Regions from separate parts of the Colwellia sp. M166 genome, predicted to be linked through region 1. Evidence: predicted binding sites of a transcription regulator. Region 1 holds the regulator's gene; the other holds the start of a gene.
The links. The regulator sigma-54, encoded in region 1, starts transcription at its own class of promoters, with help from an activator protein. The targets are predictions, from matches to a motif close to GTTGGCACGNNNNTNGNNT.
Positions count from the first base shown of each region.

Region 2: the regulator sigma-54 is predicted to act here: its motif matches at 2,307-2,325, upstream of flgA (flagellar basal body P-ring formation chaperone FlgA).

Region 1 is NZ_CP040755.1:2,878,337-2,894,657, reverse strand. It holds gene FGD67_RS13175 (trypsin-like peptidase domain-containing protein) at 1-372, shown strand, start outside; gene murA (UDP-N-acetylglucosamine 1-carboxyvinyltransferase) at 680-1,942, opposite strand; gene FGD67_RS13165 (BolA family protein) at 1,970-2,227, opposite strand; gene FGD67_RS13160 (lipid asymmetry maintenance protein MlaB) at 2,252-2,548, opposite strand; gene FGD67_RS13155 (phospholipid-binding protein MlaC) at 2,618-3,259, opposite strand; gene mlaD (outer membrane lipid asymmetry maintenance protein MlaD) at 3,262-3,732, opposite strand; gene mlaE (lipid asymmetry maintenance ABC transporter permease subunit MlaE) at 3,778-4,554, opposite strand; gene mlaF (phospholipid ABC transporter ATP-binding protein MlaF) at 4,551-5,360, opposite strand; gene FGD67_RS13135 (calcium/sodium antiporter) at 5,808-6,788, shown strand; gene FGD67_RS13130 (KpsF/GutQ family sugar-phosphate isomerase) at 6,805-7,770, shown strand; gene kdsC (3-deoxy-manno-octulosonate-8-phosphatase KdsC) at 7,772-8,317, shown strand; gene lptC (LPS export ABC transporter periplasmic protein LptC) at 8,314-8,880, shown strand; gene lptA (lipopolysaccharide transport periplasmic protein LptA) at 8,846-9,391, shown strand; gene lptB (LPS export ABC transporter ATP-binding protein) at 9,392-10,123, shown strand; gene FGD67_RS13105 (RNA polymerase factor sigma-54) at 10,184-11,692, shown strand; gene hpf (ribosome hibernation promoting factor) at 11,729-12,016, shown strand; gene ptsN (PTS IIA-like nitrogen regulatory protein PtsN) at 12,046-12,498, shown strand; gene rapZ (RNase adapter RapZ) at 12,506-13,360, shown strand; gene FGD67_RS13085 (HPr family phosphocarrier protein) at 13,364-13,645, shown strand; gene mgtE (magnesium transporter) at 13,828-15,186, shown strand; gene pmbA (metalloprotease PmbA) at 15,292-16,321, opposite strand, start outside.
Region 2 is NZ_CP040755.1:1,778,235-1,794,555, reverse strand. It holds gene FGD67_RS08145 (LPP20 family lipoprotein) at 1-382, shown strand, start outside; gene FGD67_RS08140 (flagellar protein FlgN) at 649-1,080, opposite strand; gene flgM (flagellar biosynthesis anti-sigma factor FlgM) at 1,112-1,429, opposite strand; gene flgA (flagellar basal body P-ring formation chaperone FlgA) at 1,504-2,196, opposite strand; gene FGD67_RS08125 (chemotaxis protein) at 2,361-3,296, shown strand; gene FGD67_RS08120 (protein-glutamate O-methyltransferase CheR) at 3,335-4,165, shown strand; gene flgB (flagellar basal body rod protein FlgB) at 4,232-4,630, shown strand; gene flgC (flagellar basal body rod protein FlgC) at 4,633-5,052, shown strand; gene FGD67_RS08105 (flagellar hook assembly protein FlgD) at 5,072-5,761, shown strand; gene FGD67_RS08100 (flagellar hook protein FlgE) at 5,790-7,307, shown strand; gene flgF (flagellar basal-body rod protein FlgF) at 7,482-8,225, shown strand; gene flgG (flagellar basal-body rod protein FlgG) at 8,248-9,036, shown strand; gene flgH (flagellar basal body L-ring protein FlgH) at 9,053-9,760, shown strand; gene FGD67_RS08080 (flagellar basal body P-ring protein FlgI) at 9,773-10,867, shown strand; gene flgJ (flagellar assembly peptidoglycan hydrolase FlgJ) at 10,884-11,879, shown strand; gene flgK (flagellar hook-associated protein FlgK) at 11,932-13,929, shown strand; gene flgL (flagellar hook-associated protein FlgL) at 13,941-15,146, shown strand; gene FGD67_RS08060 (flagellin) at 15,280-16,095, shown strand.

The DNA of each region.
Region 1 (16,321 bases):
CAAGCAAATCCAAATCTAAATATTCAAGGTATATTCTTTGCTGTGCCATACCAATTAGCACATAAGATTATGCTAAAAATTATTGAGCATGGACGCGTTATTCGCGGCTGGCTTGGCGTTGAGGCCAATGATTCTGTTGCTAGCATCAAAGGCTTTGTTATCGGTGCTGTTACACCGCAAAGCCCGGCAATGAAAGCGGGTTTGCAATCAGGTGATGTGGTTTATCAAATTGGCGATATTCAAGTACAAAATGCCAAACAAGGCTTAGATGTAGTTGCAGAAGCCTCACCTGGCAGCGTGTTAAACTTTATGGTATCTCGGGACAACCAAAAGCTAATACTTCCTGTCACTATCGCTGAGGTAACAAAGTAGCTACAGCACATAGCGTACTATTTAACCTCAGTTCGGGTTAATGAATGCTTACCAACCTAAAAATAGAACTTAATATCAAGAACTTAATTCATCACGATAAAATAACTCTATCTCTATCACTCAACATTGATAGTTGAGTGTTTATCAAGGCGGTTCTGCGTATCCATAGCTGGCTATTGGTAGCAGATCCAACACAGATAGGCGCTAAAATAGCTTGTTGAGTAGCTTTGCTTATCCCGAACTGAGGTTATTTGGCAAACAAAAAAAATCCCAGCAACTGGCTGGGATTTTTAATATTTAGCTTAAATTAAGTAACTTGAATACGAGTAATATTGGCACCTAACGCTTGTAGCTTATCTTCAATTTTTTGATAACCACGATCAATGTGATAAATACGATCCACTTGCGTTTCCGTGCTCGCCACCAGTCCAGCAATAACTAAACTTGCTGAAGCGCGTAAATCTGTCGCCATCACCTGAGCGCCATTTAATTGCTCAACACCGGTACTGATTGCTGTATTACCTTCAATACTAATTTTTGCACCCATACGCTGTAGTTCAGGCACATGCATAAACCGATTTTCAAAAATAGTTTCCGTTGTCGTTGCCGTACCTTCTGCTATTGCATTCAGCGCTAAAAATTGCGCTTGCATATCCGTTGGAAACGCAGGATGAGGCGCAGTACGTACATTTACTGCTTTTGGCTTTGTCGTCATTTCAAGTTCAATCCAATCATCACCTGTAGTGATAATTGCACCGGCTTCTTGTAACTTGCTCAGTACAGCATCTAAAGCTTTAGGATCCGTTTTTAAACACCTAACTTTACCTTTAGTTACCGCGGCAGCGACTAAAAACGTTCCCGTTTCTATACGATCAGGCATAACGGAGTAACGTTCGCCATGTAGCTTCTCGACACCGGCAATTATTAAAGTGTCCGTACCCGCACCAGAAACTTTCGCTCCCATACTGTTTAAACAATTAGCTAAATCGACAATTTCTGGTTCACGTGCAGCATTTTCAATAACCGTAGTGCCATCAGCAAGTGCAGCAGCCATCATCAAGTTTTCAGTACCCGTTACACTAACGGTATCCATAAAGATAGTCGCACCTTTGAGACGGCCAGTATTACGCGCAATGATATAACCATTTTCAACTTCAATATCAGCGCCCATTAACTTCAGGCCATGAATGTGAAGGTTAACCGGACGTGCGCCAATGGCACAACCACCAGGCAAGGACACCTCAGCATGGCCAAAACGTGCCAGTAAAGGACCTAAAACTAAGATAGAAGCGCGCATGGTTTTTACTAATTCATACGATGCACGACAATGATCAATGCTACTTGCATCAATCATTAAACTGTCTTCACTAAGCCACTGACATTTAGCGCCAAATTGTGACAAAAGTTTAATCGTTGTTTCGATATCATTCAGTTTCGGGACATTAGCAAAGGTTACAGGAGTTTCTGACAGTAATGCAGCCATTAAAATTGGCAATGCAGCATTCTTTGCCCCTGAAATAGTAACTTCACCGCGTAGTGGTTGCCCACCAATAATTTTAAATGCGTCCAATAGTATATTCTTATCTGTCGGTGTTAATTAAAGAGGTAGGTTAAACATTTTTTCACGTTGCCAGTCAGCTGTTGTGAACGTTTTAATCGATACCGCGTGGATCACGCCTTCATTGATAACTTGTGCTAAAGGCGCATAAATTGTTTGTTGTTTTTTCACTCGGCTCAAAGCACCTAAAAAATCTGCCACAGCAATCACTTTGCATTGTGAACCATCAAATGCCACATGAATCTCATCTAATTCAACCGCATCGGTAATTAGTTTTTCAATATCTTTTACTTCCACTTTTTACTCCAAATAGCGTATATATTAGGTATCTTCTATTGGCAATAAAGTATCAACCGCACTTAGTTTTGCCAATTTTAATAAGTCATCAGGTAAATTCACTAAGCCAATATGGCAAGCTTTACTAGCCGCTAATTCAATTAATAATAGAATCCACGCTAAGCCAGCAGTATCAATTTGACTGACCTTTGCCAAGTCTAAAACCACTCGCCCATTATCAACTAATTTACGATACTCTTTATCAAATGCTCGCGTTATTGTAGCACGCGTTAAGGCACCACTAAAAATCGCTTTTTGATCTGCTTGTTGGACATCTATCATTTTAATCTATTAACAACCCTATAATACGCCATTGTATTGCTACATCGATAATAACTGACTGCTCTTATACTACTTAAAAACGATGTTTCGTGCACTTTTCTCTTTTAGCATTTCAGTGACGTGAGCTAAACCTTTTTGACGGATCAAGCTACTAAGCTCTGCTTGCTTACTATCAAGCAAACTAATTCCTTCTGCTACCATATCATAGGCTTTCCATTCACCGGTTTTTTTATGTTTGCGCACACGAAAAGAGATATTAATAGGGGCACGTCCTGGTTCTATCACACTGGTTTCGACAGAAACCACACGATCTTTCGAAAAATCTTTTGCCGGAGCAAACTCGACTTTTTGATTATTATACAAAGTAAAAACCTGTGCATAAGATGTGATTAAATATTCTCGAAATGCCGGGACAAATTCAGCACGATCGGCTTTATTGGTTTTTTTAAAGTTACTACCAATGACTTTATAAGCAGCATATTGATAATTGATGTAAGGCATCAACTCTTCACGGACAATATTCTTTAATAAATTAGGTTCGGCTTGTATCGCACTTTGTTCATTAGCAAAACGCTTGAAAGTGATATCAGCAACCGTTTTGATCATTTGATAAGGATCTTTTTTATCAACATCTGCTCCAGCATTAGCGCCAACAGCTATGGTTAATAGCGCTAAACAAAAAAAGACTTTTTTTATGACATTGCCCATCATAATTAATCACCACTCCCTTGACTAAACAAAAACTGACCAATTAATTCTTCTAGTATCAATGCGGGTTTTGTATCTTCAATAAAGTCACCTGGCTGTAAGGTGTCAACTGAAACATCAATAAAACCAGGTAACAAGCCGATGTATTGTTCACCTAATAAGCCAGCAGTTAAAATGGAAACTGAAGTGGCTTCTGAGAAGTTGTTATATTCCGCATAAATATCCAATGTAACCACTGGCGTATAGTCTTCACTGTCCAATGAAATGTCACTGACACGTCCAACAACAACACCACCGACTTTTATTGGCGAGCGCACTTTTAAGCCGCCAATGTTGTCAAACTTTGCATATAACTGGTAAGTATTACCATTGCCGGAGATGCCACTATCAGCTACTTTTAATGCCAACATTAATAATGCCGCAATACCAATAACCGCGAATAGCCCAACCAATAACTCTATTTTTTTCGACACCATGTCTTCCACCAAATTCAAAAATATCTAATTAAATAACCGCGCTCACTAATTTGTGAACATTAAAGCAGTTAAAACAAAATCTAAACCTAAAACTAATAGTGATGATTGCACTACCGTTGAGGTTGTTGCGCGACTTATGCCTTCAGAGGTTGGCTCACAAGAATACCCTTTATAAACCGCTATCCAAGTAACAACAAAAGCAAACACTAAACTTTTAATAATGCCATTTAAAATATCTTTCTCAAATGACACTTGCGCCTGCATAACAGACCAAAAGGTACCGCTATCAACACCAAGCCAGTCAACGCCAACAAGGTGTGCTCCTAGAATACCGACCGCAGAGAATATAGCCGCTAACAAGGGTAAACTAATAAAACCCGCCCAAAAGCGCGGAGCAACAACACGACGTAAAGGATCTACAGCCATCATTTCCAGACTCGACAGTTGCTCGGTTGCCTTCATTAAACCTATTTCCGCAGTCAATGCTGAGCCAGCTCGACCTGCAAATAGCAAAGCCGCCACCACAGGGCCCAATTCTCGCAATAATGACAACGCCACCATTGGCCCTAAACTTGCCTCTGCGCCATAGCCAACCAGTATAGTATAGCCTTGCAAAGCCAATACCATGCCGATAAACATACCTGACACTAAAATAATGACTAGTGACAACACGCCTACGGAGTAGAGTTGATTAAGCAGTAAAGGAAAGCCTTTACGTGGGCTCGGTATATGAAATAAGGCTGATGCTAGCATCAGTAAAGCACGGCCTAAGCCAGCGACCTGGCCAATGATGGTTCGACCAAAAATTTGCAATTGCTTCACTGCTTGATACCTCGAGCAATTAATTCTTCACGATAAGGCGCTGCTGGAAAATGAAATGGCACAGGACCATCGGCTTCGCCTTTAACAAACTGCTGTACTAGCGGTGACGTTTGTTGATAAATTTCTTCTGGCGTGCCCTGACCAATAATTTTTTGTTCTGCGATAATATATATATAATCGGCGATGCTCATCACTTCAGGTACATCATGAGAAACCACCACAGAGGTTAACCCTAATGCTTGTCCTAAGTCTTGAATCAAGCGCACAATCACTCCCATAGAAATAGGGTCTTGGCCAGCAAAGGGTTCATCATAGAGAATAAGTTCAGGATCTAAAGCAATGGCACGAGCGAGTGCAGCGCGTCGCGCCATACCGCCAGATAATTCACTCGGTCGTAAATCTCTTGCACCACGTAAGCCAACCGCTTCTAATTTCATTAACACCATTTTTTCAATGATGTCTTCTGATAGTTCCGTATGCTCACGAATCGGAAAGGCAATATTGTCGTACACACTCATATCGGTGAACAAAGCGCCACTTTGAAAGAGCATACTCATACGTTTACGTACTTCATATAGATTGCTACGTGACAATTGGGGAATATCATGACCGTCAAATAAGATTTGTCCAGACTCTGGTTTAATTTGGCCACCAATTAGCCGCAGTAAAGTGGTCTTACCAATACCACTAGGACCCATTATTGCCGTAATTTTACCTTTAGGAATCGACAAACTGATGCCATCATAGATAACACGTTCGTCACGCTTAAAGGTCATATTTTTGATATCAACTAAAATTTCGGACATATTGCTTGGGATAACATCACTGTTAATTATTGTCTTATGTCACCGAATTCTACCGCAGCGTAACATCTCAGTCATTAGAAATTAGCAAATATTTAGTAGTAAAAACGTAAGTAAAAGTATGTAAATGTAATTAAGTGTAATTAAGTGTAAGAAAGGCTTTATGAATATCTATTTCCGTCACTTAAGTTTGAACGTTCACAAAGTGCTAATACTTCAGATGAAAATTAAACCCTGACAAATTTATTTTTTAATGATTTTATTATCAATGCACGTGCCAATAATAGCAGAAAAAGTTTATAATGGCTTTTGCTCAACATAATGTTAGCAAAATAAATATAAATGGGCTGTCATCGGTTATCATCAATGGTTTACAATTCCTCTTTTTATTTCATCATTAGCAACGAGTAAAACGTGCTACTTATTACCTTAGCCAAACAGGAGCTTTGAATGTTCATCCAAATTTTGATCTTACTACTTTCACTAATTATCTTAGTGTGGAGTGCAGACAAATTTGTATTTGGTGCCTCATCATTAGCACGAAATCTTGGTATATCTCCCATGATCATTGGTTTAACTATTGTCGCAATGGGCTCTTCAGCCCCCGAAATGATGATCGCAGCAACCGCTTCTTTACAAGGTAACCCCGATACTGCTGTCGGTAATGCTATTGGTTCCAATATTACCAATATAGCGTTAGTGTTAGGTTTAACGGCCTTATTTCACCCTTTATCTGTTTCGTCTTCCACCATCAAACGTGAAATCCCGCTTATTTTAATTGTTACTGCTATCGCAACTTACATGTTGGCCAACAGCCACTTTAGCTTTAATGAAGGCTTGATACTGATCATCGGTTTTGTACTTTATATTGCTACCTTACTGTTCGTTACTTTAAAGCGGGCAAAACAAAACCCTATAGACGATAAAATGGTCTTAGAAGCCGAGCAAGAAGTGCCGGAGGCCGTCAGTACTCGACGTTCAGTCATTTGGTTAGTTTTCGGCATTATCTTTTTGCCATTAAGTGCAACATTTCTTGTCGACTCTTCAATTTTTATTGCCAAAGCTTTTGGTATTAGTGACTTGGTCATAGGTTTAACCGTCATTGCTGTTGGTACTAGTTTACCTGAACTAGCAGCCAGTATTATGAGTATTATTAAAAAAGAAGACGATCTGGCTTTGGGAAATATTATTGGCTCAAATATCTTTAATATTCTTGCCGTACTATCGCTAGCGGGCTTAATTTCACCTGGTAATATTGACCAAGCAGCGGCCTCTCGCGATGCTCCATATATGCTAGCAACAACTTTCTTACTCTTTCTGCTTTGTTTTAGTCGTAGCGGAAAATTTCGCATCACACGCGCGAAAGGTTTACTATTGTTAGCAGTATTTATCGGCTATCAAATTTTACTTTTCAGTCAACTTAAAACTTAATGATTGGTCTATAGCAATGAAAAACTTTAAGCAGTTAGCACAAAACGTCATTAAAATTGAGCAACAGGCTATTGCTGAATTAACACAATTTATTGATGACGACTTCGTTAAGGCTGGTGAATTAATGTTCAACTGCCAAGGCCGGGTCATCGTAATTGGTATGGGAAAATCTGGCCACATTGGCGGTAAAATTGCTGCAACACTGGCCAGTACAGGTACACCATCATTTTTTGTCCATCCTGGTGAAGCAAGCCATGGCGATCTTGGCATGATCACCATAGATGATGTGGTATTAACTATCTCTAATTCTGGCGAAACCGGCGAAGTATTAGCTATTATTCCCGTCATCAAGCGATTAGGGGCTAAGCTTATTGCCATGACCGGTAACCCTGATTCAACATTAGCACAGCTTGCCGACACGCATGTTTGCGTCAAAGTATCGCAAGAAGCTTGCCCTCTAGGGTTAGCACCAACCTCTAGCACCACAGCAACTTTAGTGATGGGAGATGCCCTTGCGGTTGCGCTATTAAATGCTCGTGGTTTTACCGCCGATGACTTTGCTTTATCTCACCCTGGTGGCAGTTTAGGGAAAAGATTATTATTGCGTTTAACGGATATTATGCATAAAGACGAGCGCCTACCAACCGTAGCAAAAAGCGCTAAAATAAAAGATGCTTTAGTTGAAATGTCTCTGAAAGGTTTAGGCATGACAGCTATTATTGATGACAATAGTCAGCTGATGGGGCTATTTACCGATGGTGATTTACGCCGTATTTTAGATGCAAAAATTGATATTCACCAAGACAGTATTACCAGTGTTATGACCAAGAATCCTTATGTTGCGAAGCAAGATATGCTGGCTGCTGAAGCACTAAAAATTATGGAAGACAAAAAAATTAATGGCTTGATTATTGTTAATGACAATAATCAACCGATTGGTGCGATGAATATGCATGACTTATTAAAATCTGGAGTGCTATAAATTGGATAGCCTGTACGGAAACGTTACACCCAGTGTTTGGCATAAAGCACAAAAGATTAAACTCTTTGTTTGCGATATTGATGGCGTTTTTTCAGATGGCCGTATTTATTTAGGTAATAATGGCGAAGAATTAAAAGCTTTCCATACTAAAGATGGCTATGGCATCAAAGCTTTAGGTGCTAGTGGTGTTGATGTTGCCGTGATCACCGGCAGAAAATCTAACATAGTACAGACCCGCATGAGTGCATTAAATGTTAAACACATAGTCCAAGGTGAAGAAAATAAACTCCCAGCATTAAAAGCCATGATGGCGGCATTAAAATTAACACCTGAGCAAGTCGCTTACATTGGTGATGATATGCCAGATTTTGACTGCCTTAACTATGTGGGTTTAAGTATTGCTGTTAATGACGCGCATCCTGCGATATTAAAACTCTGTCACTATATTACTTATACCCGAGGGGGTTTTGGTGCCGTACGAGAAACTTGTGATCTAATAATGCAAAGTCAAAACACCTTAGCGGCGGCTACAGGCGCGAGTATATGAGCCGAATTTATCTTGCGACAATAATCTTATTTATCATAGCCGTTTCGACTTATGGACTGCTTGAATGGTATAGCGTGCAAGAAGAAACAAGCAACATTCTCGACAGCACGAGTAACCCTGAATTTATTGCTGAGAATCTCAACAGTGACATTTATAAAGCATCGGGCGCATTAGCTTACAATGTTGAAGCACAACGAATGGAACATTATGCGCAATTAGAGGTCACACACTTTGAGTATCCACAATACACTTTATATCCAAAAAACAACAAACCCACTTGGCAAATTACCGCCAACGAAGGCACCTTGTATGGTAACAACCGAGTAAAATTAAAAAATCGCGTACGTTTAATCGCCACTGATGAAGAAAGTTTGATACAGGAAGTACACGGAAAAAATTTAGAAATGGACTTGAAAACTAATATTATCAGCTCAGAGCAAACTATCTTAATATTAGGTAAAGGATTTACTATGTATGGCTCAGGATTAATTGTAGACTTAAACACAACACAGATGACATTGACCGAACATGTACAAACCATTTATAAAAAAACTAACAACTAAATTAACTTTCTTAGCGGCGCTACTTTTATTAGTCCCTGCAGCAAGTGCTGAAAAGTTTGATGTTGAGCAAGAAATTAAAATTTCTTCTTCACGCCAAGCAGCCGATCTGAAGAACAAAATATTCAGTTATATTGATAATGTCATTATTTCTCAAGGCACGCTTAAAATACATGCTGAATTAGTTCAGGTCATCACTCAAGAAGAAAACGATAATAAAATTTATATTGCTAAAGGCTCACCAGCAACATTTGAGCAAACCCTGCAAGATGGTAGTCCAATCAACTTACAAGCCAACGAAATCCGTTATGAACCAGCGATGAATATTGTCGTCATTTCAGGTAATGCCTTATTACGTCAAGAAGGCAGCGAAGTGAGCGGTAATAAAATTACTTATAATTTTGACACTGAATATGTCAATGCTGAAAGCTTAGAAAATGCCAAGGTTGAGACGGTTTTACAACCTAAAAATAAAACTGAGCAACTAGAAAAATCAAAGGATAAACAAGAGTAGATGGCAACTTCAACATTATCCGCAACCGGTCTAGCAAAAGCCTATAAAGGCCGAAAAGTAGTTAAAAACGTCAGTATGAAGGTCTCTGCTGGACAAATTGTTGGCTTATTAGGACCGAACGGTGCTGGCAAAACGACCTCTTTTTATATGATTGTCGGTTTAGTCAACAATGATAGCGGCTCCATTGTTTTAAATGATGAAGACTTAACTTTATTACCGATGCACGAACGCGCACGTAAAGGTATCGGCTACTTACCTCAAGAAGCATCAATTTTTCGTAAGCTTTCGGTTTATGACAACATCATGGCCATTTTACAAACTCGCAAAACTCTCAATGATATCGAAAGAGAAGAGAAACTTGAACATCTGCTAGAAGAGTTCAACATTAGCCATATCAAAGATAACTTAGGCATGAGCTTATCGGGTGGTGAACGCCGACGCGTTGAAATAGCACGCGCTTTAGCAGCGGAACCAAAATTTATCTTACTTGATGAGCCCTTTGCAGGTGTTGACCCTATTTCAGTAGGTGATATAAAAAAAATTATCCTACACTTAAAAGAACGTGGTATTGGCATTTTGATCACCGACCACAATGTACGAGAAACACTCGATGTTTGTGAGCACGCCTATATTGTTAGTCATGGCGAACTTATTGCTGAAGGTGATGCTAATCAAATTCTTGCGAATCAGCATGTAAGAGATGTATACCTTGGTGAACAATTCACGCTATAGTGAGTAACAAACTACAACGGCACAATAATAATGTCTTTGAACAGGGAAAAGAAAACGTAAATGCGTCCTACTCTGCAACTCCGTATCGGACAACAGTTAACGATGACCCCGCAATTGCAGCAGGCGATCAAACTGTTGCAATTATCTACTCTGGATCTACAGCAAGAAATTCAAGAGGCACTTGAAAGTAATCCTTTGCTTGAAGTTGATGAAACTGCTGATAATAGCTCGGAAAGTACCCCTGACCATTTAGAGGAAGCCTTTTCTGCTGGTGTTAGTGAAGATACAGCAATGTCATCCTCAGATGGCAGTGAAGATTCAGCACCAACGATCGATGAAATTAGCTCCTCAGAAGGCCTAGCCAAAACCGATATTCCCGAAGAACTTAATAGTGATACTACTTGGGATGACAACTTTAGTGCTGGTGCAAGTAGTGGCGGTGTTGGACCGGCATCAGAAGATTATACCTACCAAGGTGAAACAAAAGATTCATTACAAGATCACCTAATTTGGCAAATGGAACTCACGCCCTTTAGCGATACCGATAAAACCATTGCTATTGCCATTATTGAAGCCATTGATGAAGCAGGTTACTTAACCGTTTCAGCAGAAGATATCTTAGAAAGTGTCGGCATTGAAGATGTTGAGCTTGACGAAGTTGAAGTAGTACTAAAGCGCATTAACATGTTTGACCCCGTAGGTGTTGCTGCTCGTTCAATTCCTGAATGCCTACTGATTCAACTTAATCAATTCGCTAAAGATACCCCTTGGTTAGCGGAAAGTAAGTTAGCCGTAACTGAATATATTGAATTACTCGGCAATCGAGATTACCGCCAGTTAATGCGAAAATTACGCTTAAAAGAAGATCAATTACGCGAAGTTATTCGCCTGATACAATCTTTAGATCCTCGCCCAGGCGATAGCGTGATAAAAAGCGAAGAACAATATGTCATTCCTGATGTCTCTGTTGAAAAGAAAAACGGCCGTTGGACGGTAGAGCTCAACCCTGATACTGCACCTAAGTTATCGGTAAATCAGCAATATGCGGCGATGTCTCGCACCATGAAATCATCCACTGATAGTCAGTTTATCCGCTCGAATTTACAAGAAGCTAAATGGTTTATCAAAAGCTTAGAGAGCAGAAACGATACGCTATTAAAAGTGTCAAACTGTATTGTGCAACGCCAGCAAGGATTTTTTGAACATGGTCCAGAAGCTATGCGTCCGATGGTATTAAACGATATTGCCGAAGCTGTTGATATGCATGAATCAACAATCTCACGGGTGACGACGCAAAAGTATATGCACACGCCTAGAGGGATTTTCGAGCTGAAATATTTCTTTTCAAGTCATGTTAGCACTGAAAATGGTGGTGAGTGTTCATCGACTGCAATTCGTGAATTAATCAAAAAACTTGTTGCTGCTGAAATACCTGCAAAACCTTTAAGTGATAGCAAAATGGCAGATATTTTAGCCGAGCAAGGTATCAAAGTCGCAAGGCGGACCATTGCTAAATATCGTGAATCGCTCTCTATACCGCCATCAAATCAACGTAAAAGCCTACTCTAGGCCAACTTACTCACCCGTAAAAGAGGACAGCAGCATATGCAAATTAATCTTACCGGACACCATGTCGACGTTACCGATTCATTACGTGATTATGTTAATGGCAAATTTGAAAAGCTAGAACGTCATTTTGATCACATCAACAATGTACATGTCGTATTAACAGTCGAGAAGCTCAATCAAATTGCCGAATCCACTGTCCATTTAAGTGGCACTGAGGTCCATGCTAAAGCAGAAAACAATGATATGTATGCATCAATTGATGCTTTAATTGATAAGCTAGATCGCCAAATCTTGAAGTACAAAGGCAAGATTAACAAGCATTAGCGTAGCACCACATTAGGTCTTATAAGTTTATGAAGTTGCAAGATATCTTAACTCCGGACTGCACTATTTGTGCAGTACCGGCTGCAAGTAAAAAACGTATTTTAGAATATTTAAGTAGTCTTGCTGCTGAAAAATTGGCAAATCACGACACTTTTCAACTATTAGAGAGCTTAGTTAAACGTGAACGAATGGGCTCAACAGGTATAGGTAATGGCATTGCTATACCTCATGGCCGCTTAAGTGATGCCACACAGCCAATTGCTGTGGTTATCACCATAGAAGAAGCGATTAATTTTGATGCTATTGATCATCGTCCCGTAGATATTTTTATTGCCTTGTTTGTACCTGAAGAAGAATGCCAAAATCATCTGTGCACCCTTCAAAGTATTGCGACAATTTTTCGTAACAAACAGTTTTGCAAACAGGTACGTCAATGTAAAACTAACCAAGAGCTTTTTCAGTTAATCCAACAAGCGAGTTAAAGCACGGATGAAATTAATTATTGTAAGTGGCCGATCTGGCTCCGGCAAAAGTGTCGCACTGCGTGTTTTAGAAGATTTAGGCTATTACTGTGTCGACAATATTCCAGTTAATTTACTACCGGCATTAACCCATACGGTCATCAATGATTATGAAAATGTTGCGGTAAGTATCGATGTTCGCAACTTACCGAAAGATCCTAACGATGTGCCTGAAATTATTGATTACCTGCCGAGTGCTGTCGAGTTAAACCTACTCTATTTGGATGCAGATGATAGCGACCTGATCCGTCGATTTAGTGAAACTCGACGTTTACACCCATTGATTAAGCAAAACATTGCTTTAGACCAAGCTATTGCCTTAGAGAAAAAACTGCTGGAACCGATCGCTAGTCGAGCACACTTATATATCAATACCAGTCAACTATCACCACATCAACTTGCCGACTTAGTCAGAGAACGTATTTTGGGTAAAACATCAGGTTCTATGGTGGTGGTCTTTGAATCATTTGGTTTCAAACATGGTGTGCCGCAAGATGCCGACTATGTTTTTGATGCCCGATTTTTACCTAATCCATTTTGGGATAAAGAGCTAAAAGACTATACCGGCTTAGATAAGCCAGTACAAGATTTCCTTGCTAGCCAAGCGATAGTGACTAAGTTTATTTGGCAAATTAACAGCTTTATGATGACTTGGTTACCGCATTTAGAACGTAATAATCGTAGCTATATTACCATCGCTATTGGCTGTACTGGCGGTAAGCATCGCTCAGTATATATTGCAGAATTATTAGCCAATAATATGCGTAAAGAGCGTAAAGACGTGCAATCTCGTCACCGTGACTTACCCATTGAAAGTACATAAATTATGATGACTGTACAATTTAGCCGTGAAGTACTGATCATCAATAAACTTGGCTTACATGCCAGAGCGGCCTCAAAACTTGCTCAGCTTAGCCAAAAATTTACCGCGAAAGTCACAATTGAATTAGCTGATAATAGTGCTGACGCTAATAGCATTATGGGCTTAATGCTATTAGCCGGCGCCCAAGGAAAAACCGTTAAGGTTGTCGCCTCAGGTGAAGATGCAGAAAGAGCGCTAGCAGAGATTTGCCAACTTTTTAGTGACAAATTTAATGAAACTGAGTAAATAAAGCCAAGCACTAAGCTCCTCAACCTGTGTTTAAGTCAATAAAAAAGCTGCGAAAAGTGATAAATTACGGTAAACTCAACACTGATAATTATCAATTTTGAGCGTAACATCACCTTAATAATTATCCTTCATACTAATAATTTTCAGTTTTCGTTTTTACAACGGCACAAGGTAGCTATATGCCGGAAGTTTCTGAGCAAGATTACAGTCATCAACGCCTACAGCAAGTTAATGATGCCATCGATAGTGGCATGTTTGTCTATGTCCGCAAATTATTGCAAGACATGCCTGCTTATGATCTCGCCTTACTATTAGAGTCTTCTCCAACCAAGAGTCGTATGGCGCTATGGCAATTAATTGATGCTGATCATCATGGTGAAGTACTTGAAGAGCTAAACGAAGAAGTTCGAAAAGGCATACTAAAAAATATTCATCCAGAAAAGTTAGCTGCCGTTGCTGAAGGCATGGATGTAGATGATTTAGCAGAAGTATTCAGAACACTACCTGACAGCGTTTATCAGGAAGTGCTAAACGCAATGGACTGGCAAGACCGTAGCCGTGTTGAAGCCGCATTGTCATATGAAGAGGATACTGCCGGCGGTATCATGAATACCGACACCATATCTATTCGTCCAGATGTGACGGTAGATGTGGTTTTACGCTATTTGCGCTTACGTGGCGAGTTGCCTGAAGCAACCGACTCATTTTATGTTGTTGACCGCGAAGATCATTTCATCGGAGCCGTATCATTATCAGCGATTGTAACTGCAAAAGCTGAAACCATCATTTCCAACCTGATTGATGAAGACATCCAAGCAATTACCGCTGATATGAACGAGAAAGACGTTGCACAACTATTTGAGCGTTATGACTGGTTTTCAGCTCCCGTTATCGATGAAGAAGGACGCTTGCTTGGTCGTATCACCGTAGATGATGTTGTTGATATTATTCGTGAAGAGGCTGAACATTCCATGATGAGTATGGCGGGTCTAGATGACGAAGCCGATACTTTTGCTCCGGTATTAAAAAGTACTCAACGACGCTCTATTTGGTTAGGGGTAAACTTAATTACCGCCCTAATGGCTGTTGCAGTATCAAGTATGTTTGAAGGAATTTTAAATCAGTTAGCCATTTTGGCGGTATTAAACTCTTTAGTCCCTAGCATGGGCGGCGTTGCCGGTAATCAAACCTTAACACTGGTTATTCGCGGTATGGCTTTAGGGCATGTTGGTGAGAGTAACTCACGTATTTTACTCTATAAAGAGCTTGCCATTGGCTTTTTCAACGGTTTGATATGGTCCGTATTAATCGCCACTGTCGTCGCTATTTGGCAGCAAAATTTAATGCTCGGCGCTATTATCGCCTTTGCCATGTTAATGAATATGACCGCTGCGGGTCTAGCGGGTGTCACGATTCCTTTAGTATTGAAAAAGATGAATATAGACCCAGCATTGGCCGGTAGCGTCATTCTCACTACCGTTACCGATGTTGTCGGAATATTCGCCTTCTTGGGTACCGCAACGTTACTGCTAGGGTAGAGCAGCCGTCAGTTTTAAGCTGTCAGTCAAAACAAGTGGAGCGGCTCAGGACTGGTTTTTGCTTTTAACTAAAAGCTGATAGCTATTAACTTCCAACTTTAATACTTAACTGCCAGCCACTTGCATTTCATTAACGATAATTGAGCCGGTATGAATACTACCACGCATATCAATATCATCTCCTATTGCCACAATACCAGTAAAAATATCTTGGAGCTTTCCAGCAATAGTTATTTCATCAACCGGATAAGCTATCTCGCCATTTTCGACCCAGAAGCCTGCAGCACCGCGTGAATAATCGCCCGTGACTACATTAACCCCTTGGCCCATCATTTCAGTCACTAACAACCCCGTACCCAATGTTTTTAACATGGCATCAAAATCACCACCTTGACCAGCGCCTTTCATACCAAGTTGCCAATTATGAATACCGCCGGCATGACCCGTTGTTTGTAAACCCAGTTTACGTGCTGAATAACTAGTGAGCAGATAAGTCGCTAACTTACCGTCGGTAATGATTTCACGATCAATGGTTGCGACACCTTCAGCATCAAAAGCGCTACTCGCTAAGCCTTTTTTGATATGAGGACGTTCGCTAATATTCAAAAACTCAGGAAAAACTTGTTTGCCAATTGAGTCCATTAAAAAAGAAGATTTACGGTATAAATTGCCGCCACTGATGGCGGCGATAAAATGCCCAAATAAGCTATTTGCAATATCGGCACGAAACATCACTGGCACTTTAGCCGTGGCGAGTTTGCGCGCACCTAAACGAGACAAGGCTTCCATAGAGGCCTGTTGACCTATCTTGCGAGCAGTTTCCATTTTGTCAAATTCGCGGCTGACAGTATAAGCATAGTCACGCTGCATATCGTCACCTTCGTTGGCGATCATCACACAACTCAAATTATGCCGCGTACTTGGGTAGCCAACCAGTTGGCCATGACTGTTACCATACACTTTAAACCCTTCATAACTTGCGAGTGTCGCACCGTCTGAATTGGTTATACGCTTATCATAGCTAAGCGCTGTGTCTTCACAGCTTTTAGCGATACTTATTGCTTGCTCCGTTGTTAACGCTTTCGGGTGATATAAATCTAAATCTGGAGGCGACATCGCTAACATTGCTTTATCA
Region 2 (16,321 bases), 1.1 Mb from region 1:
TGAGTGGCAAACGGTTAAGCCTGAAAGTTTTCCGGTATTAACGGCGATAGGCCAAGCGCCAATTAGCCTGCAAAAATCTGAGCATAAAACTCAACGTATGTTGATGGCGATAAACGCTTCAAAAATTGCTGCCTATGCTGAATTAGCAGAACAGGTTTATGGCCAAAGTATTGATGGTAAAACCACCATGTCTAATTTACTTATCGATAATCAGCAATTAAAGGCAACGGTACAAGGGATAATTCGTGGTGCAAAAGTGGTTAAAAGCTATCCAGTAGGTGATAGTTACACTACCGAGTTGAGCTTGGACTTTAAAGATGTTTATGATATCTATAGTGCGTCTTCAAACCGCCAAGAGATCAAGAAAATTTCATATTACTAAGCTAATTATTATGTGACTAATAAAACCAGCTGTTGCTGGTTTTTTTATGTTCAGGATGAACGGTATGTCATAGTGCCATGGATGGCATAGAGTGACGATGTTCAGGATGAACGGTATGTCATAGTGCCATGGATGGCATAGAGTGACGATGTTCAGGATGAACGGTATGTCATAGTGCTATGGATGACATAGAGTGACGATATTCAGGATGAACGGTGTATCGTTATGTTACCGGTGGAAAACAATGATATGCCTTAACACTTAAGTTAAGCTTTTATGCCTAAACTGCTGAGACCGCCTGAGGTTTTCCCTTTATTATCATAGGTCATTGATGATTTATTATGATTGACTAGTAACGAAGTTTTCATTCTTTCAACAGCTATTTGAGATTGGTGAATAATTAAACCATTAACTTGGTTTTGTTTTTTACTGCGCTCTAAGCTAGCCTTAATTTCCGCTAATTCGTTACTAAAGTTACCCGCTAACTTTTCTTGCTTAAATTCAAAACTTTGGCCAATAGCATTATCAACAGTTTGTATTGCTAAAAGTAAGGTGTTTTTATCTGCGGTGATCTTGATCAGTGCGTCGGGGTTTTGTTGCTGGAGTATTTCTTTTTCCGTGCTTAATAATGCCTCTAATTGCGTCAATTGTGACAATTGCTGAGAAACTAATTGTTGTGGCGTTATTTTTTCAGACATGTATTTACTCCACTATAGCGATAGCGGCAAGTTAGCCGAGTTCAAATTCAAAACTGGCGATACTTGCCGCTAGTTTTTCTGGGTTAATTTTATAATCACCCGAAGTAATAGCACTTTTTAGCTCATCAATTTTTTTCTGATTAAGTGCTGGCGAAGAATCTGTTGCTTTTTTTTGTAGCTCATTCATCTGCTTTGCTTGTGGAGTAATTGATACTGAATCACGAGTTGCAAATTTAGCTTGTTGTGAAGTCTCAGTATTTTGCGTGACTTGCTGTTTTGTTTGCACTTGTTGTTCAAATTTTTGCTTTACTTGATTGACGTTATTCAAGTTATTGATATTTATAGCCATTATCATGTCCTATTTACAACAGTAATTGGTTTCTAACCTTATATCGGCAAAACAGCGGGAAACTTAAGCAAATATTATAGATTAATTACTACTTGGTTAATAGCGCTAACTTGTCCTTGAACCACACGACCAGATTTCTTATTTTCAACAGGAATTAGCTCACCTAAACTACCATCTTTAAGTGCAATACCAAAGGATTTAATTTCAAAACTAGCTGATTTTGCGATGATGTTTACCGGTTGTCCTTTACAAACAAAGCAGGTGTTTCTATTGGTGATAGCACTGCCTTGAGATAAGTTTCGCTTAGTCCTGGCACCAGTAACGATTTTCGGATCAGTTAATACAGTCCCGCGTATCTGGCCGCTATCTTTAAAAATAACTTCAATATTAGAGTTATCGAGTAAGGTACCTTTAGCTATCCGCATCCGAGTTACCAATATCGGCACGATAGTTTGGATCTTTACAGGAATAAATAGTTGCCAAGGTTCCTCGTCTGGGCAAACAATTTTAACATTTACGTTTCTACCGTTATGTTTTTCAGGTATATTTGCCGATAATGGCGATAAGCAAGGCTGTAATGAAATTCTTGGATCTATTGGAGATACTTCAACGTTTAGTTTTCCCTGGGCAGGTATGCTCACATTGCTTTCAACATAAGATTTGATGAAATTATAAAGATAATCGCGATCGAATGTCATGGCTGTACTCGGATTAAGTACCGCTAAGTAAATAACGGTAAACGTTATTAAAATCTTTAATTTACTCATAATTTTTTGATCTGGCTGCTAGGGAAATAAAAATACTCGTCTATGCTTACTGAATACAATTTAACATAAATAACGTCAAAACATTTACGTTATTGCTTAATTGGGAATACAATCAAGAATTGTGCCTTTGTTATATTTTCATTGGCATAGCTAAAGAGGTTTTTATGGCAGGTATATTAGATTCAGTTAATCAGCGTACGCAATTAGTCGGTCAAAATCGATTGGAGTTGCTACTATTTAAGCTTGTTGGTAGACAGCGCTTTGGCATAAACGTCTTTAAAGTACGTGAAGTTATGCCTTGCCCTCGGCTGACATCGTTACCCAAACAAGATAAATTCATTAAGGGTGTGGCCCATATTCGTGGTCAAACTATTTCTGTTATTGATTTAAGTAAAGCTACAGGGGGTCCTGAAATTGTACAAACAGAAAGTAGCTTCGTTATTATTGCGGAGTACAATCGTAGCGTGCAAGGGTTCCTTGTTTCGGGTGTCGAACGCATTGTTACCTTAAGCTGGAAAGATATTATGCCACCGCCAGAAGGAGCCGGTAAATCAAGTTACCTTACCGCCGTTACTGAGATTGACAATGAAATGGTATCGATCCTGGATGTGGAAAAAATTCTTAATGAAATTAGCCCTATTTCAACGGAATTAAGTGAAGGTGTTGCCGATGTCACTGTTGGTGAAGATATTGGTGACCGCGTTATTATGATCGCAGATGACTCAACAGTTGCTCGAAATCAAGTTAAGCGAGCACTTGAGCCACTAGGTCTGAATATGTTGTTAGCTAAAAATGGTCAAGATGCACTGAATCAGTTACAAGATATTGCTGAGGGCTGTCAAAATAGCATCACTGAAAAAGTTGCCTTGTTAATTTCTGATATTGAAATGCCTGAAATGGATGGCTACACCCTGACGGCAGAGATTAAGCAAGATGAACGGATGAAAGATATCCCGGTAATTTTACACACTTCTTTAAGTGGTGTATTTAATAATGCCATGGTAGAGAAAGTGGGTGCAGAAGATTTTATTCCTAAATTTCATCCTGATGAGCTGGCTACGGCCGTTAAGAAGTGGCTAAAGCATGATGAAGTTTCTTAATATTTGTTACGTTAATTAAATAAGGTGGATTATAGCTAGTGTTAACTAAGCAACTTGATGATAAGAGTTATCATCAGTTTAGAACTTTTCTAGAGCAACAATGCGGCATTGTTTTAGGTGAAAGTAAGCAGTATTTGGTGAAAAGTCGTTTAGCGCCATTGATGATAAAATTTGATGTGCCATCATTATCTGATTTAGTTGCGCAAACGCTTAATCCGGTTAAGCGGCAATTACGAGCGGCAGTTATTGATGCCATGACAACAAATGAAACACTATGGTTTCGCGATGAGTATCCATTTGAGCTGTTGAAAAAGCGTTTACTACCTGAGTTTAAGGGCCAGCGAACACCATTAAAAATTTGGTCAGCGGCAAGTTCTTCAGGGCAGGAGCCTTATTCAATTGCTATGGCAATTTATGAGTATCAACAAAGTAATCCTGGCGCATTTGCTGCTGGTGTTCAAATTATTGGCACTGATATCTCTAATACTATGTTGGAGCATTGCAAATATGCGCATTATGACAGTTTATCGTTATCAAGAGGCTTATCTTTAGAGCGCAAAAAAAAGTTTTTCGAAGCGGGTGATAATGGCATGTTAAAAGTCAAAGATGTTATCAAAAAAATGGTCAGTTTCCGACAATTAAACTTACTGAACAGTTACAGTTTAATGGGACGTTTTGATTTGGTATTTTGCCGTAACGTCTTGATTTACTTCTCTCCTGAGATTAAGAAACAAATTATTTCCCAAATTCACGGTACACTAAATAACGATCGCTATTTATTTCTGGGCGCTTCGGAATCTCTGGCCGGAATTAGCCAAGATTTTAATATGATCCGCTGCAATCCTGGCATTGTTTACCAAAAAAAATAACATCCACCTAATACCTCTGGCATAAATCTTGAATAAATACCTTCATTCACTTGGAGGTATTTTTTTATGGCTATTAGTTTTGAAAAAGCATTTGGTATTTATCCACAAGGTTTGCAAATACGTGCTCAGCGCGCAGAGCTTATTGCCAGTAACATTGCTAATGCCGATACGCCAGGCTATAAAGCTCGAGGAATGGACTTCAAAGCTGCACTAGCGCAAGCAAGTTCCAAACAACAAACCGGTATGACTCGTACCAATGAAAAACATTTCGATGTCCGTATGGAGCTGAACAATGGCGTTGGCTTTAGACAATCTGATCAACCTGATACTGGTGACGGTAATAATGTAGATGTACAAGTGGAACGAAACTTGTATCTAAAAAACTCTATGGAATACCAAGCAAGCCTACAATTTCTAAACGGTAGTATTAAGGGCTTGCGAAAAGCCATCACTGGAGGGCAGTAATAATGAGCCTATTTAATGTATTTTCTGTTTCTGGTTCGGGAATGAGCGCGCAATCAGTGCGCTTAAACACAACGGCCAGTAATATAGCTAACGCCGATAGTGTTAGCAGCAGTGTCGATAAAACCTATCGTGCACGCCACCCAGTTTTTGCCGCGGAGATGCAAAAAGCTGCCGGCGGACAAAATGAGTCGGTAGGTGTTCAGGTTTTAGGTGTTGTTGAAAGTGACAAGCCACTTAATGTTGAATATGCGCCGGATCATCCAATGGCAGATGGTGACGGTTATATTTATAAGCCGAATGTTAATGTTATTGAAGAAATGACCAATATGATTTCGGCTTCACGCTCATATCAAACTAATGTGCAAATAGCGGAGTCGGCAAAAAGCATGCTGACTAAAACACTAACACTTGGTCAACGCTAAGGCTATATAGGAATTTAATATGGAAACTGTATCGGGTTCTAATCCATTAGACAATATTCGTTGGCAGCAAGAAACACCAACTCCTGAAGCGGATGCAAATCGCGGCATGCTAACGCAAGAAGATTTTTTCGCGTTACTCACCCAAGAGCTTTCGAATCAAGACCCGACTAAGCCGGTTGAAAATAACGAAATGATCTCTCAAATGACAGCATTTTCGACCACCGATGGCGTGTCAAATTTAAATGATCAATTCACTAACTTTGCCGCTTCTATGTCGTCTAGCCAAGCATTACAAGCATCGTCTTTAGTTGGGCGAAGTGTTTTAGTTGATGATAATGTTTTTGGTATGGAGGAAGGTGAGGAAGTCAAAGGCAAGCTCGTTACTGATAAACCGGCATCAAACGTTAATATTTATGTTGAGAACGTTGCCGGAGAAATTATACAAACCGTTCCTGTCGGTAGTGTTAAGGCAGGAGACTTCACTTTTACTTGGGATGGACAAGGCGCTGACGGTAAACCAGCACCTGAAGGTGCTTATCGTTTTCGAGTTGCCGGACTGGTTGACGGTGAAGCGAATGAATTACAAGCCATGACCTATCGAAAAGTCGATAGCGTCACTCTAGCAGGTGCCGGTGGCAGCATATTATTAAATCTTAATGGTGGCAGTTCGATGAAACTATCGGATGTTATTGAAGTAACACAAGGTTAAATTAACAGAATTTTTTACGAGGTGAACTATGTCATTTAATGTCGCATTAAGCGGTCTAAACGCTGCTCAAAAAGATTTGGATGTTACATCCAATAACATTGCAAACGTAAACACAACTGGCTTTAAAGAGTCGCGCGCAGAGTTTGTAGATGTTTATGCTGCGTCTTTATTATCATCAGGCAAAACCAAAGTCGGTGACGGTGTTTTGACGGCTGATGTTGCTCAACAATTTTCTCAAGGTAGTATTCAGTTTACTAACAACTCCTTAGATTTAGCGATTACCGGTAATGGTTTCTTTGCTACAGTGCCTGAGCTTGGTAGCTTGGAAACTTCTTATACCCGAGCAGGGCAATTTAAATTAAATCAAGATAACTTTATTGTTAACTCACAAGGTGGCCATTTATTAGGCTTTCCGGTTAACCCTGATGGTACGTCTGCTTCAGTAAGTTTAAGTACTGCGGAACCGATTCGTATTCCAACGGCTTCTGGTGCGCCTCAGGAGTCTTCAGAGGTTGATATTCGGATGAACTTACCGGCGGGAGATTCCTATATATCTAGTGCTCCTGATAATTTTGATCCAACAGATCCATTAACTTTTAACCACTCGACCTCTATTACGATTTTTGATTCTTTAGGCGATAGTCATATTATGACTTATTACTTTGTGAAAGATGACCCAACAACCGCGCCTAATCAGTGGATGATGTTCGCCGCAGTTGACGGTAAAGTAATTGACTTAGACGATGATCCAGCTGTTCAAGCTACGGCTGATGCTAATGAAGCAACAGCAAGAACAAATGCCACTAACGCTCAAACAACTTATGATGCAATAGTCTCACCGACTTCCGCTGATTTAGCAACCTTAAATGCAGCAAAAACAGCGCATGCTAATGCTATTGCTGCGACAACACCTGAAGGTGGTACTGGTAGTGGTGGTTTAGCACCGGGCGGAGTAAAAGGAGCTAGATTAACTTACAATTCTTCGGGTGACTTTATTAGTCAATCTCCATCTCCAAGTAATGGTGGTATTAGAACCGTAGCATTTACCGATCACTTACCTAACGGCGCAGATCCAGATCAAGTGGTAAAAATAAATTTCAATTTAGATCCCCTAGCACCAAACCCTAATGAACCAACACAATTTGCTTCTAATTTTGAAGTAACATCATTACAACAAGATGGTTTAGCGGTTGGTCGATTAACTGGCATTGATATCGGTACTGATGGTTTAGTGCGGGCAACATACAGTAATGGTACCTCAGAGCCATTATCACGTATTGCTATGGTAAATTTTGCTAATGAGCAAGGTTTAACACAAGTGGGCAGTACCGGCTGGAAAGAGAGTATCACTTCAGGGGAAGCACTTGCAGGCGAAGGCGGATCGGGTACCTTTGGTACCATCAACTCATCGGCCTTAGAGCAATCTAATGTTAACTTAACTACAGAGTTGATTGATTTAATTTCAGCTCAACGTAACTTCCAGGCTAACTCTAGGGCGTTAGAGGTTGATAATCAGTTGAACCAGACTATTTTACAAATTCGTTAATTTAATTGACGAATAACCACTAAAAAACCAGATTCTCAACCAGAGATATCTGGTTTTTTTTTAATTTTATTATCTCGCCCACTGTTCATCATACGGTTAATTTTTCTGCTTGATTTTTTTGGCATCGTACTTGCAGTAGTTCAACTATGACTTATTTTATTGGGGAAGTTCATTATGGATAAGATGCTTTATATCGCTATGAGCGGTGCCAAGCAAAACATGCAAGCCTTATCAGTGAATGCTAATAACCTCGCTAACGCCAAAACTACTGGCTTTAAGGCTGATCTAGCGAATGCTAGAGCAATGCAAGCTTTTGGTGAAGGCTTACCTACTCGGGTGTTCTCTATGACCGAGCGAGCAGGCCAAAATTTTGACAGTGGCGCTTTACTTACAACTGGACGCGATCTGGATATTGCGATTCAAGGTCAGGGTTGGTTAACCGTGCAGACTGAAGATGGTAGTGAAGCTTTCACTCGTAATGGTCAGTTAAAGTTAAGTGATAATGGTGCCCTTGAAACGTCAAGTGGTGACTTAGTTATCGGTGAAAATGGTCCTATCTTTTTACCATTACCGGTTAATAATATTAATATTTCTGCTGATGGCACCATTATGGTACAGCCAGAAGGAGCGCCAAGTTCAGTACAAGAAGAAGTTGGACGTATTAAGTTTGTTAACCCAGATAATCGCTTTTTAGAGAAAGGTAACGACGGCTTATTTCGTCGTAAAGATGGCAATATTGAACCGGCTGATGTCTCGGTACAAGTGGCAAGTGGTGCTTTAGAGTCAAGTAATGTCAATCCTATCGGTGAGATGACTGATATGATCGCGCTGCAGCGACAATTTGAAATGCAGCTAAAAATGATGAAAACCGCAGAAGAAATTGATTCAAGTGCATCTTCATTATTACGTGCGTTCTAAATAAATTATTTCGAGGTGATATATGAACCCAGCATTATGGATCAGTAAAACAGGCTTAGATGCGCAAACGAAAGAGATTGCGGTTATTTCTAACAATTTAGCCAATGCGAGTACCGTTGGCTTTAAGAAAAGTCGTGCGGTATTTGAAGATTTACTTTATCAAACAATTAACCAGCCTGGTGGGCGCTCAGCACAAGATACTGAAATGCCATCGGGCTTAATGCTCGGTGCTGGTACTAAAGTGGTGGCAACGCAAAAAATTCATACGCAAGGTGACATGCTTAATACTGATAATGCCTTGGATTTGATGATTCAAGGTGAAGGCATGTTTGAAATTTTAATGCCTGATGGTTCATCTGCTTATTCCCGTAATGGTCAATTTACCATGGACGACGAAGGCAATATAGTAACGCCAGGTGCTGGCTATTTGATGCAGCCACAAATAACCATACCAGAAGACGCTTTAAGCATTATTGTTTCTCAAGATGGTGAAGTTTCTGTGACCTTACAGGGGCAAGCAGAGCCCGCTGTTGTTGGACAAATAAATACCATCAACTTTGTTAACCCGACAGGTTTGCAGCCAATAGGGCAGAACTTATATGTTGAGACCGCAGTCAGTGGTGCGCCACAAGAGGGCGTACCAGGGCTAGAAGGTTATGGCATGATAGTGCAAGGAGCGCTAGAAACGTCGAATGTGAATACCACTGAAGAGCTAGTTAACTTAATTGAAAGTCAGCGGGTGTATGAAATGAATTCAAAAGTTATTTCAGCTGTCGATCAAATGCTTAGCTATATCAATCAACAATTATAAGATTGAGGAGCATATCATGAAAGGCCAACAATCTTCGCTAATATCGACCCTCGTTACTTTGAGCATTGTTACTATGCTGTTCACTGGCTGTGCGAGTGTCGAACAAGCTAAAACATTACCCAATGATCCTGATTTTGCGCCAATTTTACCTGAAATGGAAGATGAACCTTTAGTGCCTACGGGCTCGCTATTTAAAGTAAATTACATTAATAACATTTATTCAGACTCTAAAGCTCATCGCGTCGGCGATATTATCTCCGTCATTTTAAGTGAAAGTACTCAAGCGCAAAAAAATGCTAAAACTGAATTAACGAAAGAAAATAGTGCCACGCTTAGCCCCGTTACTGGTTTTGGTGGTGACACACTGAATTTTAAAAATAAAGCACTGCAATTTGGCTACGACCAATCGTCAGACTTTTCAGGTGACTCAAAGGCTAACCAAGGTAATAGTTTGTCGGGCAATATTTCTGTTCATGTTTTAAGAGTACTACCTAATGGTAACTTGATGATCCGTGGTGAGAAGTGGATGTCATTAAATAATGGTGACGAATATATTCGTTTAACCGGTATTGTACGCTCACAAGATATTAGTTCAGAAAATACCGTCACCTCAAGCAAAGTGGCAAATGCACGCATTCAATATGCGGGTACTGGTACCTTTGCCGATGTACAAGAACAAGGCTGGTTATCTAAATTTTTCAGTAGTTCATGGTGGCCTCTTTAGCGGAATAATATGATGAAAAAATACTTATATAGCTTTTTATGTTTAATGACTTTAGCCGTTATGCCAGAAGTAAATGCACAACGTATTAAAGATTTAGCGGATGTTGCTGGTGTTCGCAGTAACCAGTTAATTGGCTACGGTTTAGTGGTGGGTTTACCGGGCACGGGTGAGCAAAGTCCTTTCACTGAGCAAAGCTTTAAAACCATGCTGAGTAATTTTGGTATCCAAATGCCGGCAAACTTAAAGCCTAAAATTAAAAATGTTGCCGCCGTTGCTGTCCATGCAGAATTGCCCGCGTTTTCAAAACCAGGACAAAAAATTGATGTGACGGTTTCTTCTATGGGCAGTGCACAAAGTTTACGTGGTGGTACCTTAATCCAAACGATATTAATGGGGCTTGATGGTAATGCTTATGCCGTTGCCCAAGGTAGTTTAATTGTCAGTGGTTTAGGTGCAGAAGGATTAGATGGCTCAAAAGTAATTGCTAATACGCCAACGGTTGGTCGGATCGCTAATGGCGCTATGGTGGAACGGGAAGTATTGTCGCCATTTACTTCTGGTGACCATATTACTTTTAATTTACATAATGCCGACTTTACCACGGCAAAGCGCCTGTCAGATACCATTAACAATTTGATTGCCGGATCTGCACGTGCCATTGATGCTGCATCGGTGAAAGTGACAGCACCGAGAGATGCTGCAGATCGTGTTAGCTTTTTATCAACCTTAGAAAATCTAGAGTTTGAACCCGGCTCTCCGGCAGCAAAAATTATTGTTAACTCTCGTACTGGCACTATTGTTATCGGTGCTGATGTTCGTTTACTGCCGGCGGCAATTACCCATGGTGGTATTACGGTAACAATTAATGAACTTGAAAATGTTTCTCAGCCTAATGCCTTCGCAGAAGGAGAGACTGTAGCGACTAACCAATCGATTATTGATGTTAAACAAGATGATTCGCGGATGTTTGTTTTTGATCCCGGAGTTACTTTAGATGCGTTAGTGCGGGCGATTAATCAAGTCGGCGCAGGTCCAGGCGATGTGATGGCGATTTTAGAAGCGCTAGATCAAGCCGGAGCATTACGTGGAGATTTGATCATTATTTAATGATCCTATACTGCTTATGACCACACGTATTGCTGACGCACAAAACTTTTTAGATATTAACGGCTTAAACTCAATTCGCCAAGATGCGAAGTCGGGTGATAAGGCCAGTAAAGAAGCCGCACTAGACCAAGCTGCAAAGCAGTTTGAGGCTATCTTTGTACAAATGTTAATGAAAAGTATGCGTAAAGCACAAGATGTGTTGGAGTCTGATAGTCCGCTAAACTCAGAATCGACAAAATTTTATCGTGATATGCACGATCAGCAAATGTCGCTAGAGCTTTCTAATAATGGCGCACTAGGTCTTTCTGAGCTTATTGTTCGTCAACTTGGTGGTGATAGCGAAAATTTCACCCCTCATTCTATTTTGCGTTCAGATGGTAACCTTGATAGCCGAGCAAATGTTCGTGTTAGTGACTCACCAGCAATTAACAATATTAGTTTAGCCAATAATTCGACAGCAGAGCAGGATGCTAACAACGATCGTCAAACAAATGGCTCAATTGTCGCTCAAACGGCGGCAAACTTGCTCCAAGCCCCCGTTTTTGAACAACCTAAAGATTTTGTGACTGCCTTAATACCAGAGGCAAAACGTGTGCAAGATAAAATTAATGTGCCATTTGAAGTGGTTATTGCTCAAGCAGCATTGGAAACCGGCTGGGGTCAAAAAATTATTAAAACCGATAGCGGTGAAAGCTCTAATAATTTATTTAACATCAAAGCTGATAGTCGCTGGGATGGTGAGCAAACACATAAAGAAACGCTTGAGTTTGAAAATGGCGCAATGGTCAAGAAGCGCGAACCTTTCAGGGTCTATGAATCACTGTCAGAAAGTGTCAATGACTACTTAAAATTATTAACCGGTAGTGAAAGATATCAAGGAGCTTTAGAAAAGTCGACAGATGTGGAGCAATTTTTGCATAACCTACAAAGTGCTGGTTATGCAACCGATCCCAATTACGCTAAAAAGATAATGGGAACCCTTCGGACAGTAACCAGTTTAATAAATAAATAAATTTATCGGTAATTTCACCGTTGAAATTAAGGTTACTGCGGGAGTTTAGGTCATGTCGATTAGTCTATATCAAACTGGTGTTAGTGGTTTATTAGCCGCACAGCAGCAGTTAGCGACAGTTGGTAACAATATAGCCAATGTAAACACTGAAGGTTACAATCGCCAGAGAGCAGAGCAAGGTGCTTCTCAAGGGCTTGTAAATGGTGGCAACTATATTGGCGGAGGAACCTATGTTCAAGATATTACTCGCATTTATGATCAATTCTCTCATAAAGAACAGCTACTGAGCCAAAGTAACCTCGGTAATTCTGACGCCCTTAGTATTAATTTAAACCAGCTCAATGAAATCATGACCTTTTCCGGTGATGCCATCGGTGGTTCAATTGATCGATTTTATCAGGCAATGAATGGCATTGCTGATAATCCAAGTGATTTAGGCTTGCGTAATATCGCGTTAAGTCAAGCTGAAATTCTTGCCAGTGACTTCAATACGTTGAATGCTAATTTTGATCAGTTAGAGAAATCTACTAACGGTGAAATTGAGCAAATGGCCAGTAAAATTTCACAAATATCGCAAGAAATAGCGAAAATCAACGAACAAATTCTACAAAATAGTGATTTAACGGTAGCGGGCCAACCAAACGACTTATTAGATAAGCGCGATCAGCTTGTTGGCCAGCTTGGTGAATACACTTCTGTTAATACCATTCAAGATACCAATGGTGTTATGACAGTGATGATAGGTAATGGTGCCACGCTTGTTGCTGGTATTACTCCTTTAACCATCAGTGTGCAAGCGGGTAATCCAGATCCGCTGCAAACACAATTACAGATAAATAGCCGTAATGGTAGCGTTGCTATTGACGGCGGCAAGCTTGGTGGCGCTATTGCTGCGAAAATGGAATATCGTGATGAACATTTACTCGATACACGTAACGAAATCAATCGCTTGGCTATGGTTATTTCAGAAACATTGAACCAAGCGCAGTCGCAAGGCCTTGACTTAGAGGCACAGCAAGGGCGTGAGATATTTACCGATATAAATAGTGCAGGCTTACAAGCTGGACGAGTGTTAAACCATACCACAAACTCGGGAGGTCTAAGTGCGGCTGTTAATATTACCGATGTTTCTTTAGTGCCAGCAGATGAATTTGAAATTAAGTTTGATGGTAGCGACTACCTTATGACTAATAAAACGAGTGGCTCGGTAACTAACTTAGGTGCTGCCGGATCTGGTACTTATAGTACGGGCTTAGGTTTTGAATTTAATGAAGTATCAGGGGCACCAGCTACCGACGATAAATTTACTATTCGTCCGACGGAAAATAGTGCTGCATTAATGAAGGTGACATTAACTGATGGTAAAGGGCTTGCGGCAAGCTCAGCGGTAGGTGCCAATCCCGATGCTAATAATGTTAGTGATGGTGCTGTTAGCATCATCAATGTTACCGATCCGGTAACGGCAAGAGCATACACCGAAGGCAGCAATGCTAAGTTAACTGTTGATGTTTATAAAAATTCATCGGGCACATTCGACTATCGTGTTTATGATGCTGCTAACCCACCACCAGCACCGGTAATAACTTCAGGAAACTTCGCAGCTGGAGCTTCTGTGATAATTGATATGCCACCAGCACCTGCTAGTGCTGCTTTTCAAATTGAAATTTCAGGTGCGCCAGTGGGACAAGGTTCATTAGCTCGTGAAAAATTTACTATTTCCGATGTTTTTGGTCCAGGTAATGGCAGCAATGCTAGTTTTATTTCTGCCACACAAGAACAAGCAATTGTGGGTAACAGTACACAAACATTTAGCCAGAGTTTAGCGATAACCACTGCAGATATTGGCTCTAAAGCCAGTTCAGCAGAGCTTGTTGCTAATACTGCGCAAGCGTTATTTACTCAAGCCTATAACCGCAATCAATCTACTTCAGGGGTCAATTTAGATGAAGAAGCAGCAAATATGATTAAGTTTCAACAAGCTTATCAAGCTTCATCTCGAATTATATCGGTAGCCAATACCATTTTTGATACCTTATTAGCCGCGGTTTAAGAGGAAATATTATGAGAGTTTCAACAGCACAGTTTTATTTCCAGAATAGCCAGCAGTTGACTAATAAGCAATCTAGTGTCAATGAACAAGTCAATTATTTGTCTAGTGGCAAAAGGGTACTTACTGCTAAAGATGACGCTGTAGCTTACGGCACACTTGCCGGTTATAAAAATGAATTGGCCAATATTGATAAATATCAACGCAACATAACCCAAGCAGAAAACCGTAACTCGTTACAAGACATCTCATTTGCAAATGCTGAAGATCTGATGCAAGAGTTAAAACAAGTTTTTATTCAAGCAAATAACGGTACTTTGTCTGATGCTGATCTATCCTCTTTGGCAGATCAAGCAACAAATACTTTGTCGCAATTACTCGATATCGCCAATAGTAAAGATGAAACTGGTGGTTATATTTTTGCTGGTTATCAAACCAATATCGAACCTTTTGCACTTCAAGCTGATAAGAGTGTTAATTATCTGGGAGACAGTGGTGTTAGAGAGCTACAAATAGCAAAAAATGTTTCTGTTGCAACCAATCAACCAGGTGATGTGGCATTTTTTAATATTCCAAATGAAATTGGCGACTTTAGTACCAAGTATGTGACTAACCTTTCAGGATTTAGCGTCAATAATGCGACGATTACCGATCCTAGTAATTATGATCCGGCAACGAACCCTCCCGATTATAAATTTGCTTTTAGCCTACCTAATGATTTAACCGTCACTGATGGTAACGGCACTGTTGTAGTACCAACAACTCCTTATACCGCAGGGCAAACCATTGCCTTTAATGGAATAGAAGTTCAATTAAGTGGCAACCCATTGCCGGGCGATGAGGTTGATATCACACCAGAGCAAAATATTAGTATTTTTGAAAGCATTAAAAATGCTATTAACTGGATGGAAGTCGGCACTGCCCCAACGGATGCAGTTAAACACGGGGTAGAATATGCCGATACGCTAGCGCAGCTTGATCAAGCACTCAATCATATGACTACACGCCGCAGTGATGCTGGCATTCGGTTACAACTGATCGATAGCCAAGAAAGTAATCATGCGGATGCCCAGTTGAACCTCGCGTCTGGAAAATCAAATATTGAAGATTTAGACTTTTCCAAAGCAGTAGCGACCTTTGAACAATCTAAAGTTGCATTACAAGCGGCTCAACAAAGTTTTATTCAAGTAAAAGACTTGAGTTTATTCAATTATATTTAATTAATTTAAAATAAAATAACTTTTGGCACGAGATATGCTTTTATTTGTATGTGTCAAAAAATTTGAATTGTGGTTCCGAAGAAGTGTTGTTATCAGCAATAGAGCCACACCCTAACCTTAGGAGATGATAGCAATGGCTTTAGTCGTAAATAGTAATATCGCATCTTTAAACTCTCAGCGCCAATTGACCCGAGCAACTGACGATCTGAGTACATCATATCAACGCCTGTCCTCAGGTAAACGTATCAATAGTGCAAAAGATGATGCTGCTGGCTTGCAAATTTCAAGTCGACTGACATCACAAGTTAACGGTCTAAATCAAGCGGCACGAAATGCCAATGATGGTATATCATTAGCGCAAACTGCTGAAGGTTCGTTAGATGAATATACTAATATTCTCCAGCGTATGCGAACATTGGCTGTACAATCGTCAAATGGATCAAATACCACTGCAGATAGAGCAGCATTGAATGCTGAAGTAACTGAACTCACTGATGAGCTAGATAGGATAGCAACTGACTCATCTTTTGGTGGCGTATCATTATTAGATGGTAGCTATGCTGTTGGCTTTCAAGTGGGAGCTGATGCCGGTCAAGTTATTTCTATGACCATATCGCAAAACTTTTCATCTACCGTTATTGGCGCAGACGTCACAGTAAGTACTTTTGCCAACGCACAAACAGCAATCACTAATTTAGACTCAGTATTGTCGACGGTGAATAGTACCCGTGCCGATCTCGGTGCGAAACAAAACCGCTTTAGTTCGGTTATTCGAAGTAATACTAATACTGCGGAAAATGTTTCAGCATCGCGCTCACGCATTGAAGATACCGACTATGCTGCTGAATCTGCAAAACTAGCGCGTAGTAGTGTTTTACAACAAGCAGCGAGCTCTATGCTCTCACAGGCGAATCAGCAACCGCAAATAGCTTTATCGTTATTACAATAATCGCGGTAATAAATGCTTATCCTTTAAAAGCCTCTTCGGAGGTTTTTTTTATATGAAAATATAACCATGAGATGATAAAAAACATTTAATGGTATTTTTATATTAATTACATGTACTTATGTGTTTTTTGGGTTGAATTAAGAAAAAAAGTAAAAAAAGATTAAAGTAAATAACCAAGCTACCGATAAAGTTTACAAGAAGCACTTATCGAAACTGAATAATCGCT